4 regions of the Flexivirga oryzae genome follow, and region 2 is predicted to be linked to each of the others. Evidence: riboswitches for the same ligand, from Rfam matches in the RefSeq annotation. Region 2 holds a riboswitch; each other region holds the start of a gene.

Region 1 (4,587 bases), on a different contig from region 2:
CACCATCGGGTGCGGGTTGCCGCGGGCGGCGCCGCTGCGCAGCACGTCGCCGAGGCTGACCTTCTCGCGGTCGGTGTTGGGGATCTCGATGCCGATCGCGGACTTGCCCGGGATCGGCGACAGGATGCGGACGTCGGCGGACGCGACGGCATACGCGATGTTCTTGGAGAGGGCGGTGACGCGTTCGACCTTGGTGCCCTGGCCGAGCTCGACCTCGTAGCGGGTGACGGTCGGGCCACGGCTGAAGCCGGTGACCTGGGCGTCGACACCGAACGAGTCCAGTGTCTGGGTCAGCGCCTCGACCACGCGGTCGTTGGCGGCCGAGCGTGCCTTCGGCGTGGTGCCGGGCTTCAGCACTTCGTTCGAGGGCAGCGTGTAGGTGACGTCGCCGGCGAGCTGGAGTTGCTCGACCCGCTGCGGCAGCGGGGTGGTCGGGGGTGCCTGCAGCGGTGCCACGGCGACCGACTCCGGCGGTGCGCCCTTGGTGCCGGGCAGCGGCACCGCACGTGCGTCGGCGGCCGGCCGGGCCTCCGGAGTCGTGCTGGGCGGGGTGTCGCAGTCGACGTCGAAGACCTCGCTGTCGCCGGGGTCCTTCTCGCCGGGGCGCAGCACCCGGCCGCTCTTGGTGCGTCGCGGGACGACGGTCGCCGCCTGCTCGAACGGTTCGTCGCCGTCGAGACCGGGGTCGTCCGACTCGTCCTTCTTCGGCTTGCGCCGACGCTTGCGCTTCCCGCCGTCGATCTGGTCGCCGTGCAGGTCCTGGGCGACGGCGTCGACCGGCTCGTCGTCGTCCGAGCCCGGCCCGCCGTGCTCGAAGAGGCGCGCGCGCAGCATCATCAGTCGGGCCGGGATCATCGAGACCGGTGTCGCCGTCATCACCAGCACGCTGAAGATCAACAGGATCGCCAGCAGCGCCATCGCGCCGACCGTGTGCACCGCCGCGACCAACGGACTGCTGGCCATGAAACCGACGATGCCGCCGGCCCCGCGCAGCGCCTTGGTCTGGCTCGGCTGGGGGATGTCCTTGGCGATGCTGGTGATGCCGCACACCGCGATCGCGAAGAGCGCGAGGCCGACCATCACCCGGTTGGTGCCCTGGTCACCGCGCGGTGAGCGCATGAGGTGCACGCCGATCAGGACCAGCACCAGCGGCAGCACGAGCGCGCCGAGCCCGAAGGTCCCGGCGACGATCGCGTGTATGACGTCGCCGACCGCTCCGGTCAGCCCCCACCACTCGCGCGCGGCGATGATGATGGCGGCCGCGACCAGCGCGAAGCCGAGGCCGTCGCGCCGCAACTCCGGCTCGAGGTCGCGCGCGGAGTGCCCGACCCGACGGGCCGCGCCCCCTGCGACGTGCGCGACACCCATCCAGGTGCCCTTCGCGGCGCGCAACGGCAGCGGCAGGCCACCGCTCGCGGGCTTGCCGCCGGACCGTGCCTTGGCCGGCGACTTCTTCGCAGGTGGGCGCGTGGAACTGCGTCCGGACGACGGCCGGGAACGCGAGCCGGACCCGCTGGACCCGGATTTGCTCCGGGTCGCACGCGTGGTCGCCTGCGACGATGACGAACGAGTAGGCACCCAAACACCGTACGCGAGAGTCCCACCAGCCTCATACGAAACACGCCGCTCGGTCGGGCGGCGCCTTCCCCGGGCATACGTCGCCCCAGTGGGGACTCCCGCACGCCCCGGGCCGGTTTCCCGGTCATAGCTCGCCCCAGGGGCGACTCCGGCACGCCCCTCGCCGCATTTCCGGTCATAACTCCCCCCAGTGGCGACTCCCGCACGCCCCGGGCCACCACACCCGGGCATACGTCGCCCCAGTGGGGACTCCGGCACGCCCCGGGCCGCCATACCCGGCCATACGTCGCCCCAGTGGCGACTCCGGCACGCCCCCGGGTTGACGCCGACCACCCGGGTTCGGCTACATTTGCCACCAGGTCACGAGTCTCAGCGTCAAGCCCCGGCTAGCTGAGCGGCAACCCTCCAACCGCGGTGGGGTGCTCCGGGTGACGACCGGGCCGACGTGCAGACACGCCGGCAAGCGCGGATCGGCCCTGCACTTGCGCCATCGTCGATCCCTGGATCGACGAAGGAGCAGCACCTTGAGCATCACCATCGACCCCCGGCAGGACACTGCCCAGCACCGGTTCGGCATCCCGGAGACCACCGCACCCGCCCCGAAGCGCTCCGGCGAGGGCCTGCCGCAGACCATCTCCGCCGACCTCGGCGTCCCGACGGTGCACCGGACCGTCACCGACTACGCCAACTTCGACCACGGTGCGACCACCCCGGCGCTGCTGCAGGTGGCCGACGCGGTCACCAAGGTCCAGCGACGCTACGGCTCGGTGCATCGCGGTGCGGGCTACGCCAGCCGCGTCACGACCGGCTGGTTCGAGGCGGCCCGGGCCGAGGTGGCCGACTTCGTCGGGGCACGCGCCGACGACCAGGTCGTCTTCACCCGCAACACCACCGACGCGCTGCGGTTGCTCGCGCACTGCGTCCCGCAGGACGCACAGGTCTTCGCCTGGGAGTCCGCACACCACGCCGCCGTGCTCCCCTGGCCGGGGTCGCGCACCACCCGGCTGCCGGTGCCGACCAGCACCCCGCACGCCGCGCAGCTGCTGCGCGAAGCACTGCAGCACTCCCCCTCGACCACCAACCTGGTCGTCATCACCGGTGCCTGCAACGTCACCGGTGAGATCTGGCCGGTGGCCGAACTCGTCGCAGTGGCACAGGAGTTCGGCGCCCGGACGGTGCTCGATGCCGCGCAGTACGCACCCCACGTCGCGCTCGACATCGCCGCCCTGGGCGTCGACTGGGTGGCCTTCTCCGGTCACAAGCTCTATGCCCCGTATGGCGCAGGCGTGCTCGCCGGCCGCACCGACTGGCTGGACGCCGCGGACCCCTACCTGCCGGCCGGTGGCGCGACCGCCCGGGTCCACCGCGACCACACCCAGTGGCACCGCGGTCCGGCCCGGCACGAGGGCGGCACCCCGAACGCGGTCGGCGCCGTCGCGATCGCGGCCGCCTGCGCCACCCTGCGCTCGAACCGCACGACCATCGCCGCGCACGAGGCGCAGCTGTACGCACGCCTGCACGCGGGCCTCGCCGCCATCCCCGGCGTGCGGATCCTGGCGGCGCTGGGCGACCGGCCCAACGTCGGTGTCGTGACGTTCACCGTCGACGGTTACGAACCGTCACTGGTCTCCCAGGTGCTCGCGGACGAGCACGCCATCGCCGTGCGGGACGGCCGGTTCTGCGCCCACCTGCTGTGTGACGCGATCGCCGGCGACGATGCCACCGCGATCCGCGCCAGCCTCGGCCTGGCGACCACCGGCGAACACGTCGACCGGTTGGTGTCGGCCGTGCGCCGGCTGGTCGAGCACGGACCCGCGCTGTCCTACGTGCACACCGGCGACGGCTGGTCCGCACCGGCAGACCCCCGGGATCTGGCCGAACCACTGCCCTGGTGACGCGCCGGGGCGGCATACCCGGCGGTGGGCGCCGTGACGAATGTGACGCACGCGACACGATTTCCTGTGACCTTCGCAACACTTCCCAAAAAAGTCACGAAATGGTCACGACTGAACTTGGAAATCGTCGCCGGACCACGTAGCTTCGAACATCGGTGGTTCAAACCTCGTCCCCTGGCGAAGGTCAGATCCATCCCCGGAGCCGTGCAACCCGGCACAGTTCCGGTCTTGGCCTGTGGCCCGCTGCGCACAACCTCGTCGAGCGGCCATCGAAGCCCGGGACGGTCCCGGAGGCCCGACGAGGACGGGGAACCCAACTTCGGCCGTGCCACGGCCTTGGGGTGAGAGCAGGCCTCCTGGCCTGCCGGGCACCTGACAGCCCGACCCGACAGCTAACCCCGCAAGCGCACGTCAGGAGAGGAATCAATGGACCTCAGCACGAACATCAGCCGCAAGACCCGCGTCGCCGGCATCGGGGTTGCCGCCGCCGCAGCCCTCGCCGCAGCCGGCGTCGCCACCGCGAGTGACGCGCACGCCGCCTCGTGGAGCACCTGGGACGCCGTCGCCGCCTGTGAGAGCGGTGGCAACTGGGCCATCAACACCGGCAACGGTTTCTACGGTGGCCTGCAGTTCACGCACCAGACCTGGATCGGCTACGGCGGCGGCGCTTACGCGTACAACGCCAACCTGGCCAGCAAGTCGGCGCAGATCGCCATCGCCGAGAAGGTGCTCGCTTCGCAGGGCCCCGGCGCCTGGCCGGTCTGCTCGGTGCGCGCGGGCCTGACCCGTGGCGGTGCGCCCGCCACGACGCCGGCACCGGCACCGAAGGCGTCGACGCCCACCTACACGGCGCCCAAGAAGACCTATACCGCGCCGAAGAGGACCTACACCGCGCCGAAGGTGTCGCGCTCCAACACGCGCCCCACCGTCACCGCGCCGAAGCAGAGCTACACCCTTCCCAAGGTGACGCTCTCCGGGAAGTCGGTCACCGTGAAGTCCGGCGACACGCTGAGCGAGCTGGCGCACAGCCACCACATCAAGGGTGGCTGGCTGGCCCTCTACGCCGCCAACAAGAGCACCGTGAACGACCCCAACCTGATCTTCGTCGGGCAGC
Region 2 (4,587 bases):
TGTGGCCGGCGACGATCCCCCGCTCGAGGACGAGCCGCACGCGGCGAGGCTCGCGGTGACGCCGACAACGGCAAAGGCGCTGAGCCCGCGTCGGACCCGGGTTGCTGATCGGTACTTGCTGTGCGTGTTCATGTCGTTCTCCGTGGGTGAGTGCTGTCAGAGCACCGCGGCGAGGAAGGCGCGGGCTCGTTCGTTGTCTGTGTGGTCCAGGACTTCGGTGGGTGGACCCTGTGCCACGATCTGTCCCCCGTCGAGGAAGACAAGTTGATCTGCGACCTCACGGGCGAAGCCGATCTCGTGCGTGACGATTGCCATCGTGATTCCCGTGGTCGCGAGCTGCTTCACGACAGCGAGCACTTCGCCCACGAGTTCCGGGTCCAGTGCGCTGGTCGGTTCGTCGAACAGGATCAGCCGTGGGTCGCGAGCGAGCGCCCGCGCGATCGCCACGCGCTGTTGCTGTCCGCCGGAAAGCTCGCTCGGGTAGGCACCCTCGCGGCCGGCGAGGCCGACACGGGCGAGCAGCTCGGCCGAGCGTCGACGGGCGGCCGCCGATCCGACGCCGGCCGCGAGTTGGCCTTCGGCGATGTTCTGGGCCGCCGTCCGGTGGCCGAAGAGGTTGAACTGCTGGAAGACCATTCCGATGGATGCGCGTTGCCGGGCCACGTCACGCGAGCTGCGTTCGCGCAGCTTGCCACCCTCCGGTCGGTAGCCGATGATCTCGCCGCCGACCTGCACATAACCGGCGTCCGGGCGTTCGAGGTGGTTGATGCACCGCAGCAACGTCGACTTGCCCGATCCGGACGGCCCGATGATCGCGGTGACGCTCCCGGCAGGTATGTCGAGGTCGATGCCCGAGAGAACCTCCCGGCCCCCGAATGCCTTGTGCAGATTACGTATCCGTACATCCACGCTCTGAGTTGTCGTGGTCGTCATGACGAGGCTCCCTTGCCGGTGCGCCGGTAGCTCAGCAGAGGAAGGGACTGCAGCCAGTGCTGGCCCCACGATCGAGTGCCCGTCGCACCGCGCTTCCCGCGCGCGAAGTGTCGCTCGAGCAGGAACTGACCGATGGACAGCACCGTGGTCAGCACGAGATACCAAATCGTTGCGACGAGGAGGAGAGGAATCACCTTGAAGTTGTCGTTGTAGATCAACTCGGTGGTGCCGAGTAGGTCCTGCACCGCGATCACGCTCACCAGCGACGTGGCCTTCAGCATTCCGATGAGCATGTTCCCGGACGCGGGAATGATGGAGGGCATCGCCTGCGGCAGCACGACCCGGCGGAAAGTGCGCCACTTGGACAGACCGATCGAATGCGCTGCCTCGGTCTGGCCGGCATCGACCGAAAGCAGCCCACCGCGCACGATCTCGGAGGCGAACGCCGCCGCGTCGATCGTCAGCGCGACGTATGCCGCGGCCAACGCCGAGAACAGGTGGGCCGTCTGGAACGAGACGAATTCGGGGCCGAAGGGGATCCCGAAGGACAGTCGCGGGTAGAGGGACGCGATCTCGAACCAGAAGAGCAACTGGACCAGGGGCGGGACCGAACGCACGAACCAGACGAACCCGAAGGAGGCGGTGCGTAATACATGGTTGTCCGACAGGCGGAGCGCGGCGAGGGCGATACCCAGCAGGTACCCACTGACCATCACCGCACCGGTGAGCCAGAGCGTCAGCACGAGCCCACGCAGGATCGCCGTACTCGTGAAGTAGTCACCGACAACATCCCACTCGAAACGCGGGTTGGTGATCACGGTGTTGACCAGCATGGCGAACAGGACGATCGCTACGACCGCCACCACCCACCGGCCGGGACGACGTCTGGCCACCAGCCGGCTGTCTGCCGCAATCGGGTCGGCGGCGTCCGCTCGCTGCGCATCGGGAGGTGCCAACCACTGGTCGGCAAGGACCTGTGCCATTCCGAATTTCCTCACGCTCTCGTCGTTCTCGGGTGTCGCGTGATGGTCGCCGGACACCGGAGGAGCCGCAGCTCCCATCCGTTCCCGGCCGTGCACCGTCGCGCTTATGGGAGCCGCGGGCCGCAGTCCCATCGGGTGGTCACCTGGAGCACCCCGCCGCGGATGGAGGGTTGCCGGACAGCCAGCCAGGGCTTGACGCTGCCGCTCATCACCTGAGCAGAAACATAACTTCTCATTTTTATTAAGGCAACTTTTGGTGATCCTCTATCCATCTGATGGGATATAGCGCCCGACCACACGGAACGACGCCGGTTATCGTGGGGGCCAAACGAGCCGAGGAGGTGACGTCGGTGCAGATCACCGCACGCAGCGACTACGCGGTCCGCAGCGCCCTCGAACTTGCCGCCACCTACCCCCAGCTGATGACGATCGACCGGATCGTGTCCGACCAGGACATGCCGCGCAAGTTCGTCGAGGCGATCCTGAGCCAGCTGCGCCGCAGCGGTATCGTCCAGACACAGCGCGGCTGCGCCGGCGGCTACACCCTCACCCGAGATCCGACGCAGATCTTCGTCGGCGAGATCATTCGCAGCGTCGACGGACCGTTGGCCGAGGTACACGGCGTTCGGCCGCACGAACTCGAATACGAAGGCACCGCAACGCATGTGCCCGAGCTGTGGGTCAGTCTGCGCTCCAGCATGCGCGTCGTCCTCGACACCGTGAGCCTCGCGCAGTTGCTCGCGGGCAGATTTCCGGCCCGGGTCCGGCGGTTCGCAAACGCCGATGACGCCTGGCTGCCTCGCTGAGCGAGCTCCACACAGGACGAATCCCATCCGGTCCGAACGTGATTTAAATCCTACTTAACCGCTATGGATTAGACAGAGCTCGCGGGTCACGTTAGGCTCACAGCAGGTCACGAGAGACAGCGTCAAGCCCTGGCTGGCTGTCCGGCAACCCTCCACCGCGGCGGGGTGCTCCAGGTGATGACCTGGCGGCGCCGCCCGGTGCCGCAAGCGCGAATCCCGGTCCACTCCGCCGGACTTCGGTAGAGACCACTTCGCGACTCCGCATCTGAAACGAAGGTGATGCTGATGTCCAACGACTATCCGATCCATCTCGCAGTCGCTCTCGACGGGGCGGGCTGGCATCCCGCCGCCTGGCGAACGCCCGACGCGGATCCGGCTCGACTCTTCCGTCCGGACTACTGGGTGGGTCTCGTGCAGGAGGCCGAGCGCGGGTTGCTCGACTTCGTCTCCATCGACGACCGTTTCGCGGCCACCCGCGCCGTCGACGGTGAAGCACCCGACGTGGTGCACGGAAACCTCGACTCGGCGCTGATCGCAGCGCGGGTTGCACCCGTCACAGACCGGATCGGCCTGGTGCCGACCGCGATCGCGCCGCACACGGAGCCGTTCCACATCTCCAAGTCGATCGCCACACTCGACTACGTCAGCACCGGCCGCGCCGGGCTCCGGGTCCGGACCAGCGGGGACCCTCGCGAGTTCGCCAACATCGGGCGGCGGACCGCACCGGTCCTGGACGGCAGCTCATCCGAGGCCGCTGTCGCCGAGGCATTCGGCGAGGTCGGCGACTACGTCGAGGTCGTACGGCGACTCTGGGACAGCTGGGAGGACGATGCCGAGATCCGGGACACCGCGACCGGTCGCTTCGTCGACCGGGAGCGCTTGCACTACATAGATTTCGAAAGCCCGAACTTCTCCGTCCGCGGCCCCTCGATCACTCCGCGGCCACCGCAGGGGCAACCACCGGTCGTGCTGCTGGCACACGACGAGCGCGGCTACGCACTCGCCGGGGCGGCCGCCGACCTCGCACTGACGACGCCACGCGACTCCCGGCACGCGGCAGATATCGCAACCCAGGTCAGGCAGCAGACGACCGCGGCCGGGCGTGAGGCGTCACAGGTCCGCGTTCTCGCCGACCTGGTGGTCTTCCTCGAGGCGTCCACCGCTGCTGCCACCGAGCGGAAGAACTCCCTGGACGACCTCGCCGGTGCTGAGTTCGCAAGCGATGCAGCGGTGTTCGTCGGCACGAGCGAAGACCTCGCCGATTTGCTCCTTGAGTGGTCCGCAGCCGGCCTGGACGGTTTCCGCCTGCGCCCCGGCGTGCTGGGGCGGGATCTGGAGCGCATCACCCGGGAACTGGTGCCGAGCCTGCAACGGCGCACTGCGTTCCGGCCGCGCTACACGACCACCACCCTCCGGGAGCATTTCGGGCTCCCACGACCGGCAAATCGCTACGCGGCCGCGTGAACGAACGGAGCCACACATCATGAGCAATCGCAAGCAGGTTCATCTCGGCGCCCACTTCCCCGGTGTCAACAACACGACCGTCTGGAGCGATCCGGCGGCCGGCAGCCACATCGAGTTCGAATCGTTCCGCCAGTTCGCGCAGAGTGCCGAACGCGGCAGATTCGACTTCCTCTTCCTCGCGGAGGGTCTGAGGTTGCGCGAACAGCGTGGCCGGATCTACGACCTCGACGTGGTCGGCCGGCCCGACACGTTCGCGATCCTGGCCGCGATCGCGGCCGTGACCGAGCACCTCGGGGTCGTCGGCACGATCAACTCGACCTTCAACGAACCCTATGAGGTGGCACGGGAGTTCGCGAGCCTGGACCACTTGTCCGACGGGCGCGCAGGATGGAACGTCGTCA
Region 3 (4,587 bases), on a different contig from region 2:
TCGTTCTCCTCGTCGCTCTTGGCGTCGGCCTCGTCGTCATCGGCCTTCTTGCGGCCGGCGGCGGTCTTCTTGGCGGTGGTCTTCTTCGCCGCCGCCTTCTTGGCGGCCGGTTTCTCGGCAGCGGCCTCGTCCTCGGCGGAGGCGCCGGGAGCCTTCTTGGCCGCGGCCTTCTTGGCAGCCGGCTTCTCGTCGCTCGTGTCGTCCGCCGGCTTCTTCGCGGTGCTCTTGGCTGCCGCCTTCTGGCTGGTGCCGCGTCGTGTCGTCGTGGTCGCGACCGCGCGCGCCGCGTGCTCGGTGTCCAGAGTCACCGCGATGCCCTGCTCGTCCAGCGCCCGCAGCACGGTCTTCATCCGCTGCGGAGCGATCTCACTGACCTCCAGTGCATCCTTCAGCTGCGTGCTGTCGATCGAGCCGTTCGCAAGGCCGGCGGCCATCAACTGTTGCAGCGCGGGATGCGCGAATTCCGCCGGCAGGGCCGGGGCTCCGGGGGTTTTCGACACTGGGTCCACCAACTACCTTCCAAGACTTTCGGCCCGCAGGTATACGGACATCACTACGCTGCCGTCCGAGGAGGACGGCCGACCGAGGTTGGGGTTGCGACGCGATCGCGAAACCGGGCTGGTCCGACCCGGCCGCGAGCACTTCCTCACCATTATAAAACGAGTCTGGGCACAGAACATTCCATCGCCCCGTCGCCGCCCCTCGGCGTGGCGTGTGCACGCACCCGAAAACTGCTGGGCCGCAGGCAGATCCGCCTCGCTGAGGCCTATTCAGAAGGCTTGACCGCAAGCACCGGACACGCCGCGTCGAGCAGGATCCGCTGCGCGTTCGCCCCCAGGATCAGCTTGCCGACCGGTGACCGGCGCCGCAGCCCGATCACCAGCAGATCCGCGGACTCGTCCTCGGCGATCCGCAGCAGTTCGTCGGTCGCGTCCTGCCCGGGCGCGACCGTGCGGACCTCGTAACTGACGTCCTGCTCGGCGAGCGCCTCCAGTTGTGCGTGTGCGTCCGGGGCCTGGTCCTCCCCGTCGGAACGGGCCGAGTCCAGGACGACCAGCGGGGTCCCGCGCACCACTGCTTCGGATGCCGCGCGCCGCAGCGCCGCCGCGCCCTCCTTGGTCGGCACGTATCCCACGACGACAGCCACTGTGCGATCACCTCTTCCGGCACACCCCCGATCCGAGGGGTAACGCCGACGCTACCGGACGGCCGCCACGCAGGGGCACGCCGTTCGGTGACCTGGGTCACGTCAGCCGGCTGCGCGCACCGGCCATCGGTGTCCACGGGCGTCCGCCACCGTCTCGGTCACGATGGCACCCACCTGCTCGGTCTCGATGAGGAAACCGTCGTGTCCGTGACCCGAGCGCATCATCCGGACGTGCCCTCGTCCGTATGCCGCAACCATCTCCTCGGACAGCGCCGCCGGGAAGAGCCGGTCGGTGTCGACGGCCGCGACCCGCAGCAGCCCCTGGTAGGAGCCGAGAACCTCCACCAGGCTCCCCCGCCCACGGGTCACGTCATGGGTGGCCATGGCGGCGGTGAGCTGCACGTAGGCACCCGCGTCGAAGCGCCCGACGAGTTTCCCCGCCTGGTGGTCCAGATAGCTCTCGACCGCGAACCGGCCGTCACACAACGGGTCCTCGCCGACCTGGGCACGCGTGCCGAAGCGGTCGTTGAGCTCGTCGGCGCTGCGGTAGGTCGTGTGCGCGATGCGGCGGGCGATCCCCAGGCCGGCGGCCGGGAACCGGCCGGTGCCGTAGTAGTCGCCGCCGACGAAGTCCGGGTCGGACGTGATGGCGAGGTTCTGTGCCTGGCCCCAGGCGATCTGGTCGGCGGTCGCGTGGGCGGCGCTGGCCAGGATGAGCGCCGACCGGGTCCGGTCCGGGTGGCCGGCGGCCCATTCGACGGCGCGCATACCGCCCATGGACCCGCCGAGCACCAGGAACCAGGCGTCGATGCCCAGCTCGTTCGCGACGGCCGCCTCGACCGTCACCTGGTCACGGATCGTGGTTCGCGGGAAACGCGAACCCCACGGCTTCCCGTCGGGGGCGATCGAACCGGGTCCGGTGGTGCCGCGGCAGCCGCCGAGCACGTTCATCGCGACGACGAACAACTCGTCGGTGTCCAGCGGCCGGCCGGGACCGATCAGCCCGGGCCACCAGCCGGGCGTCGGCTGGCCGGGACCCGCCTCGCCCTCGACGTGGGAGTCGCCGGTGAGCGCGTGCTCGACGAGGACCGCGTTGTCGGCTCCGGGTGCGAGACGTCCCCAGGTCTGGAACGTGACGACGACCTCGGGCAGGACCTTGCCGCTCTCCAGGACGACGTCGGTCAACCGGATCGCGCGCGCGTCGGGATTCGCGTCGTGCGGCGGTGCACACCATCGCGTCGCCGGGTGTATGACGGTCACCTGCCACTCCTCGAGCCCCAAGGGGCCAGGTGGCCCCGCGCTTGCCGAACCGCATGGTGCGGTCGACCTTGTCCTCACCCGGGGCACCCCACCGCGGTGGAGGGTTGCCGCCCAGCCAGCCGGGGCTGTGTCCGCCGAAATCAGCGGACGCTGGGACTCATGACGGGTATGACGGTAGCAAAATCGCGGGACCACGTCGAAGTGGTCGCCGGGTGCGTCTCACGGGGCGGGCAGCGTTCGCCGGTCCGCGCCCCGGTGGTGTCAGGCCGGTCGCTGTTCACCGTCGCCCGGACGCAGCCCGGCGTTCAGCGCCTGCGCGAAAAGCAGCGCGAGACGGCAGTGCCGGTCGATCTCGAGCGCCCGTGCGACCGCGATCGAGGCCAGCGCGCCGTTGCCGCTGGTCCAGCGGATGCCGGCGAGCAGCATCAGCACCGGCACACTGCGGGGCGGTGGGATGCATGCCACCCAGTCCTCCAGTCGTTGACCGAGGGTCGCCACCGGATCGTCGAACGAGTCGACCTCCCGCAACCACATGGGTGGCAGGCCCAGGTGGTGCGGATCGATCGGCGCGTCCACGTCGATCAGCTCCCCGGGCAGGAAGTCGGGCATCAGCCAGGACAGCACCTGGTCGCGGATCGTGATCGAGCCGACGGCGACGGTCGCGGCCGCGAGCGTGTCGACCGGCACCGCGTGGACCGGGGTCAGGCCGTCGAGCATGACCCGGGGCAGCGCCTGCGCGGTGTCGATCGGCAACGGCTCCCCGGCGGTGATCCGTGCCTCGACGGCGCGGGCGACGAGCGGGTGCCGGACCTCGAGCCGTCGAACCAGGTCGGCGCGGTGCTCGGCCGGGACCACACCACGCGCGACCCGCTCGGCCACCGGCGCGACGTCGATCGCGGGCGGCACCGGCGCCCACTCCCGCGGACAGATGTCACAGGAACACTGCTCGGCACGCCACCGCGCCACCCCGTTCTGGACGAGCAGGACGTGCGAGATGTCTGCCGAGATCGCGCGCAGCGAGTCGCCCAGCTCCAGCACGAAGAGCCGGTCCGCGGCACCGAGCCCGTCGTAACAGACCACCAGGACCTCGTCCGGGTCGCTGCGCGCGAACGTGGTCACGACGTGCGCGACCACGTCGGGGACCTCGGCGCTGGTGGGCCGGTCGCACCGGGCGGTGAGGCAGATGTGCCCGGCGCGGATGCCGATCACGACAAGACAGTGCCGGGGGACGAAGCCGAGGTTGTAGGGCAGGTAGGCGACGATCTCGCCGATGCCGTGCACGCTGGAGGTCATGCACCGCAGCGTGCGACGGCGGCCGGGTGGCCGGACAGCGCCCGTCATACCGCCTGGGGAGGGCGACTCACCCCGGCAGGGGGATGTGGACGGCCGCGGTCAGGACAGCCGCTCGCCCTTGATCGTGTCGCCGCGCCGCTGCTCCCATTCCAGGAAACGGTCGGTGTCGCGGGTGAGCGTGCTCGCCAGCCAGGCCAGCACCACGGCGTCGTCGGCCAGCCCCACCACCCCGACCAGGGCCTCGGGCAAAAGGTCGATCGGCGAGACGACATACGCGGCGGCCGCCGCCAGCAACGCAAGGTGCCCCGCGCTGACGCCGGTGTATTCGCCGCGCGCGACCGCCTTGGTCATCCGCGGCAGGCACGCGACCCGGGTGGTGATCGTCGGCCCACCCGGCTCGATCGCTTCCTGCAGCGCATCGGAGATGCGCCGCATCGCGGCCCACCGCACGCTCGGCAGGCGCGGCATGTCAACGTCCCCCGGCGCGCAGCAGTCGCTCGGTGGGCGGGAATTCCTTCCGGGCACCCTTGGCGATGCGCGACAGCAGGAACGCGTCCAGCCCGGCACCCATGACGCCGCCGGCCACCGGGATGCCCTTGCCGAGCTTGGTGAACAGTTTGTCGCCGAGCTGGCCGATCAGCCGGAACCCGACCGCCTTGTTGACCACCATGACCGCGGGCGGCGGCAACTGGCTGCTGGCGAGGTTGGCCAGCCGCCCCGTGCTCACGACGCCGGCCTTGCGGAGCACGTCGTCGGCGTCGCCGCCCACCAGGGTGAGGAGTATGGCGGTGCGCGTGCCGGGATCGGTGAGGTCGTAGCCGCGCAGGTGCGCGATCGCGGCGACCATCCGGGTGTTGATCAGGTAGAAGCCGGTGAGGTTGACCGGC
Region 4 (4,587 bases), on a different contig from region 2:
TCAGGCCCTGCAGGGAGGCACCGGCACCGGACCACTGCCCCGCGTTGCGCGTCGGGCGGTTGGTGTGGGCGCTCTGGGTGACGTCGTACTGAACTCCCGGGTTCGGGCCGAAGTACAGGTCGATGCGCCCGGACGCGAGCGCGAGGTTCGTGGCGTTCTGGTCCGGGTAGTGCACGATCGTGAGCTTCTTGCCGGCGGCACGCAGCTTCTTCTGCCAGCTCAGCAGGATCTTCTCCTGGTTGGTGCCGGAACCGACGGCGACCCGTTTGCCACTGAGGTTGCGGTAGTCACCGCCGAACTTCCAGTCGCTGGAGGCCAGTTGCTCGAAGGCGAGGTTGTCCTTGCGGTAGCAGGCGAAGTCGTACTTCTGCTTGCGCTCCTCGGTGTCGGTGATGTTGGAGAAGCCGACGTCGGTCTTCCCGCTGTCGATGCCGACGAACAGGTTCTCCCAGGTCGCGTTGGTCACCTCCGGTTTCAGCCCCAGCACCGCCGCGACGAGGCGCCCCAGGTCCGGCTCGGCACCGGTCAGTGTCTGGTGATCCGTGCCGACGTACGCCAGCGGCGGGAACCCGGCCGGCAGGGCACCCTCGCCGATGACGAGCTTCCCGCTCTTGCGCACCGCTGCGGGGAGCTGGGCCCGGATCGATGCGACCGGCTTGACGGTGAGAGTGGCCTCGCGCCCCGCGCCGTTGGAGAGGGCACCGACCACCACCTTCCCGGACCCGGTGGTCTGCGTCGGGGTGGAGGCCGCGCTGCTGGCGCAGCCGGTCGCGGTGGCGATCGCCGCGACCGACAGGAGTCCCACGGCGGTGGAACGTCCCTTGGTGGTTCTGGACATGGCTGTACTCCTCGAGTCGTGACCCGTCGGGTCTGCGAATGGTGTTGCGATCAGGAAGGATCAGAGGGTGTGCCGGCGCCGAGCACGGCGCCGATGAACTGCCGGGTGCGGGCCTTCTGCGGCTCGTCGATGACCAGCTCGGGCGGCCCGGACTCCACGACCTGCCCCTGGTCGAAGAAGACGATCCGGTCGGCGACCTCGCGGGCGAAGGCGATCTCGTGGGTCACCAACACCATCGTGACGTCGTCGGCGGCGCAGTCCCTGATCACCGACAGGACCTCGCCCACCAGCTCCGGGTCGAGGGCCGACGTCGGTTCGTCCAGGAGCAGCACGCTCGGCTCCGGCGCGAGTGCCCGGGCGATCGCCACCCGTTGCTGCTGCCCCCCGGACAGCTGGCGCGGGTAGTGATCGGCCCAGTCGGCCAGGCCGACCCGGTCCAGCAGCCGCAGTCCCGTCTCCCGCGCGTCGGCCCGGGCCAGTCGGCCGGTCGCCCGCGGCGCCGCGACGACGTTCTGCACCGCCGTCAGGTTTCCGAACAGGTTGAAGTTCTGGAAGACGAAGCCGATCCGTCTGCGGTCCCTGCGGGCCTGCCGGTCCCCCACCGCGCGCAGCCGGCCGCCTTCCCGGCGTACGCCGAGCAGCTGCCCGTCGATGCACACGTACCCGCTGTCGAGTTGCTCGAGATTGGCGATGGCACGCAGCAGGGTCGACTTCCCGGACCCGGATGGACCGATCACCGCGACGATCTCGCCCGGTCGGACCGTCAGGTCGACGCCCCGCAGCACGGCGTTGTCGCCATACGACTTGGTCGCGCCGTGCACGGATATCGCCGCGGTTGCTGCCGGAAGACGCTGGGGTGCTTGCTGATTCATCTCGCACCCGCCTTCTGCAGTCGGCGACCGGCCAGCGCCGACCGGACCCGCTGCAGCGGAGTGGGCGGCAGGCTGCGCACGGCACCGCGCGCGTAGAAGCGCTCGACGTAGAACTGGACGACCGAGAGGGCGCTGGTCAGCAGGACGTACCAGACGGTGGCCACGAGCAGCAGCGGCACGATGTCGCCGTTGTAGGTGCTGCCGACCGTCTCGACGGCACCGAAGAGGTCCAGCAGGGACACGTAGTAGACCAGCGAGGTGCTCTTCAGCAGCCCGATGAGCTGGTTGACGTAGGTCGGCACGATCGACCGCAGCGCCTGCGGCAGGACGATGCGGCGGAACTCGTAGCTCTTGGGCACTCCGAGTGCCGCGGCGGCCTCCGTCTGCCCGGTGTCGACGGAGAGCACGCCGCCGCGGACCACCTCGGCGGCGAAGGCCGCCTCGTTCAGGCTCAGCCCGACCACCGCCAGCAGCAGCGGGCCGGCCAGCGAGGCCTCGTCGAAGTGCACGAACTCCGGGCCGAACGGCACCCCGAGACTGAGCGTGCGGTAGAGCGCACCGAAGTTGTACAGGAACAGCAACAGCACGATCAGCGGGATCGAGCGGAAGAACCAGATGTAGCACCAGCTGACGGTCTGCAGCACCGCGTTGCGCGACAGCCGCATGGCAGCCAGCAGCACGCCGCCGACCAGGCCGGCGACCGCACTGAGGGCGGCGACCTCGAGCGTGACCAGCAGTCCCTTCAGGATCACCGGCTGCAGGAACCAGTACGCGAAGCGGTCCCACTGGAAGAACGGGTTGGTCACCAGCGCATTGACGAACTGGGCGACCAGCACCAGGACGACGGCGGCGGCGACCCATCGGCCGGGGCGGCGATGCGGATGGACCCGGTCGTCGACGGAGGACGATGCGGCCACCGGGCCGGGATCTTCGTGCTGCGGCACCGGCTTGCGGCTCGTGCCGCGGCGCCAGGTTGTTGCTGTCATGGACGACTCACAATCCTCGACCGGACGCTTCGGTCCGTCGAGCACGCGCTTACCGACGCCACTACGACGCCGATCAGGTCATCACCTGGAGCACCCCGCCGCGTGGGAGGGTTGCCGGCCAGCAAGCCAGGGCTTGTCGCTGACGCTCATAACCATTCGTTCGGAATCTTATCTACTCTACTTATCCTATGGAAGTAGTAGAGATATGACGTGAGTCACAGCGAGCTAGCCGCGGACGGGCTGCAGGATGGCGACGCACTCCACGTGGTGCGTCATCGGGAAGGCGTCGAACGCGCGCAGCGAGTCGACGTGGTAGCCGGCGTCTGCGGCGTAGGACAGATCGCGGGCGAGCGCCGCCGGGTCGCAGGCGATGTATGCCGCCCGCCGCGGCCCTCGGGCCAGCAGCCGGCCGATCACCTCGCGTCCGGCCCCGGACCGCGGCGGGTCCAGCACGACCAGGTCGACCCGGTCGAGGCGGTCGACGGCGGCCTCCCACCCGGCGCGGCCGATGTCGGCGCGTTCGAGCGAGGCCCGGGGCAGATCCGTCAGGTTGTGCTGCCCGTCGGCCACCGCCCGGGCATCACCCTCGAGGCCCAGCACCCGGCCGGCCGGACCGACCGCCTCGGCGAGGAAGGCGGTGAAGACACCGACCCCGGCATACAGGTCCAGCACCTGCTCCCCCTGCTCGGGCCGCAGGCCGTCCAGCGCGGCGCCGACGAAGGTGGCCGCCGCGCCGGGGTGCACCTGCCAGAAACCACGAGCGGACACGGCGAAGTCGCGCGCGCCGTGGCCCGGCACGGTCACGCGCTCCAGCACGTCCGGGAGATCGTCGCTGGTCTCGATACGCGAACCTCCCCCGCTGCGCTCCTCCGGTCCGCTACTCGACCCGCGAGATGGTGCGCCGCGAGATGGTGCGCGAAGCGGCAGGTCGACGGCGACGACCTCCCCGTTGCCGGCGACCGCCACGTCGACGCCCGTGACGCCGTCCGCGGCGCGCTCCGTCAGCAGGCCGGTCGCGGCGATGTCGGGCACGGCGATCAGGCAGTCGTCGACCGGCACCACGTCGTGCGACCGGTGTTTGCGCAGGCCGAGCCGGCGGTCGGCCGCGACCGCGAACTCCACCCTCGTCCGCCAGCGCAGGCCCTCCTCGTCACCGGGCACCGGCTCGACCGAACCGGACCACTCGAGCCCGGCCAGCCGGCGCAACTGCTCACGCACGACCCTGGCCTTGAGCTCACGACCGAAGGCCGCGGACGTGTGCTGCCAGTCGCAGCCACCGCAGGCGCCCGGACCCGCGAATCGGCATGGTGCGGTGCGGCGTTCGGGCGAGGACTGCAGGATCTGCACCGCGTCCGCGCGCAGGAAACGGGACGCCGACCCGCCGTCGGTCACCTCCGCGATGACCCGCTCCCCCGGCAGCGTGTGCCGGACGAAGACGACCCGGCCGTCGTGCCGGGCCACGCAGTGCCCGCCGTGCGCCACATCTCCGACCTCGAGTTCGAGCCGGGTGCCGACCAGCGAATCACCCTGTGCCGCAGGGCGGGCCGACGTACGGCGTCGGTTCGGCCGGCCACGACGCCGGTTGCGGCCCTGCCCGCCGCTCATCGGCCGCCGCGCCGCACCGAGCCCGGCGCCGGCCCGTCATACCGCATCTCGTGCCCCTGGCTGGACCGCAGCTGCCAGGGCACGCTCGCCACCAGCACGCCCGGGGTGAACAGCAGACGGGACTTCAACCGCAGCGCGGACTGGTTGTGCAGCAGCTGCTCGTACCACTTGCCGACCACGTATTCGGGGATGTAGACCATGACCACGTCGCGCGGACTGTCCCGGCGAACGGTCTTGACGTAGTTGACGATCGGCCGGGTGATCTCCCGGTAGGGCGAGGCGATGA

What was found. Region 2 has a riboswitch for S-adenosylmethionine ahead of FHU39_RS21570 (amino acid ABC transporter permease). Riboswitches for the same ligand answer to the same signal wherever they lie in the genome.
Region 1: it holds a riboswitch for S-adenosylmethionine, as region 2 does, so the genes downstream of both, FHU39_RS02340 (aminotransferase class V-fold PLP-dependent enzyme) here and FHU39_RS21570 (amino acid ABC transporter permease) in region 2, are expected to answer to the same signal.
Region 3: it holds a riboswitch for S-adenosylmethionine, as region 2 does, so the genes downstream of both, metX (homoserine O-acetyltransferase MetX) here and FHU39_RS21570 (amino acid ABC transporter permease) in region 2, are expected to answer to the same signal.
Region 4: it holds a riboswitch for S-adenosylmethionine, as region 2 does, so the genes downstream of both, FHU39_RS11070 (amino acid ABC transporter permease) here and FHU39_RS21570 (amino acid ABC transporter permease) in region 2, are expected to answer to the same signal.

What each region holds. Positions count from the first base shown of each region.
Region 1 is NZ_JACHVQ010000001.1:492,587-497,173, reverse strand. It holds gene FHU39_RS02345 (FtsK/SpoIIIE family DNA translocase) at 1-1,368, opposite strand, end outside; SAM riboswitch class IV at 1,937-2,050, shown strand; gene FHU39_RS02340 (aminotransferase class V-fold PLP-dependent enzyme) at 2,103-3,473, shown strand; gene FHU39_RS02335 (LysM peptidoglycan-binding domain-containing protein) at 3,900-4,587, shown strand, end outside.
Region 2 is NZ_JACHVQ010000005.1:132,768-137,354, reverse strand. It holds gene FHU39_RS21580 (transporter substrate-binding domain-containing protein) at 1-132, opposite strand, end outside; gene FHU39_RS21575 (amino acid ABC transporter ATP-binding protein) at 157-933, opposite strand; gene FHU39_RS21570 (amino acid ABC transporter permease) at 930-1,916, opposite strand; SAM riboswitch class IV at 2,012-2,129, opposite strand; gene FHU39_RS21565 (Rrf2 family transcriptional regulator) at 2,234-2,722, shown strand; SAM riboswitch class IV at 2,828-2,938, shown strand; gene FHU39_RS21560 (LLM class flavin-dependent oxidoreductase) at 3,008-4,186, shown strand; partial or broken gene FHU39_RS25140 (LLM class flavin-dependent oxidoreductase) at 4,206-4,587, shown strand, end outside.
Region 3 is NZ_JACHVQ010000001.1:612,036-616,622, reverse strand. It holds gene FHU39_RS02860 (RNA polymerase sigma factor) at 1-434, opposite strand, end outside; gene FHU39_RS02855 (universal stress protein) at 767-1,147, opposite strand; gene metX (homoserine O-acetyltransferase MetX) at 1,250-2,407, opposite strand; SAM riboswitch class IV at 2,440-2,572, opposite strand; gene FHU39_RS02845 (DUF4192 domain-containing protein) at 2,669-3,700, opposite strand; gene FHU39_RS02840 (YkvA family protein) at 3,800-4,168, opposite strand; gene FHU39_RS02835 (EcsC family protein) at 4,170-4,587, opposite strand, start outside.
Region 4 is NZ_JACHVQ010000001.1:2,344,654-2,349,240, forward strand. It holds gene FHU39_RS11060 (transporter substrate-binding domain-containing protein) at 1-838, opposite strand, end outside; gene FHU39_RS11065 (amino acid ABC transporter ATP-binding protein) at 889-1,710, opposite strand; gene FHU39_RS11070 (amino acid ABC transporter permease) at 1,707-2,696, opposite strand; SAM riboswitch class IV at 2,737-2,850, opposite strand; gene FHU39_RS11075 (class I SAM-dependent RNA methyltransferase) at 2,922-4,301, opposite strand; gene FHU39_RS11080 (APC family permease) at 4,298-4,587, opposite strand, start outside.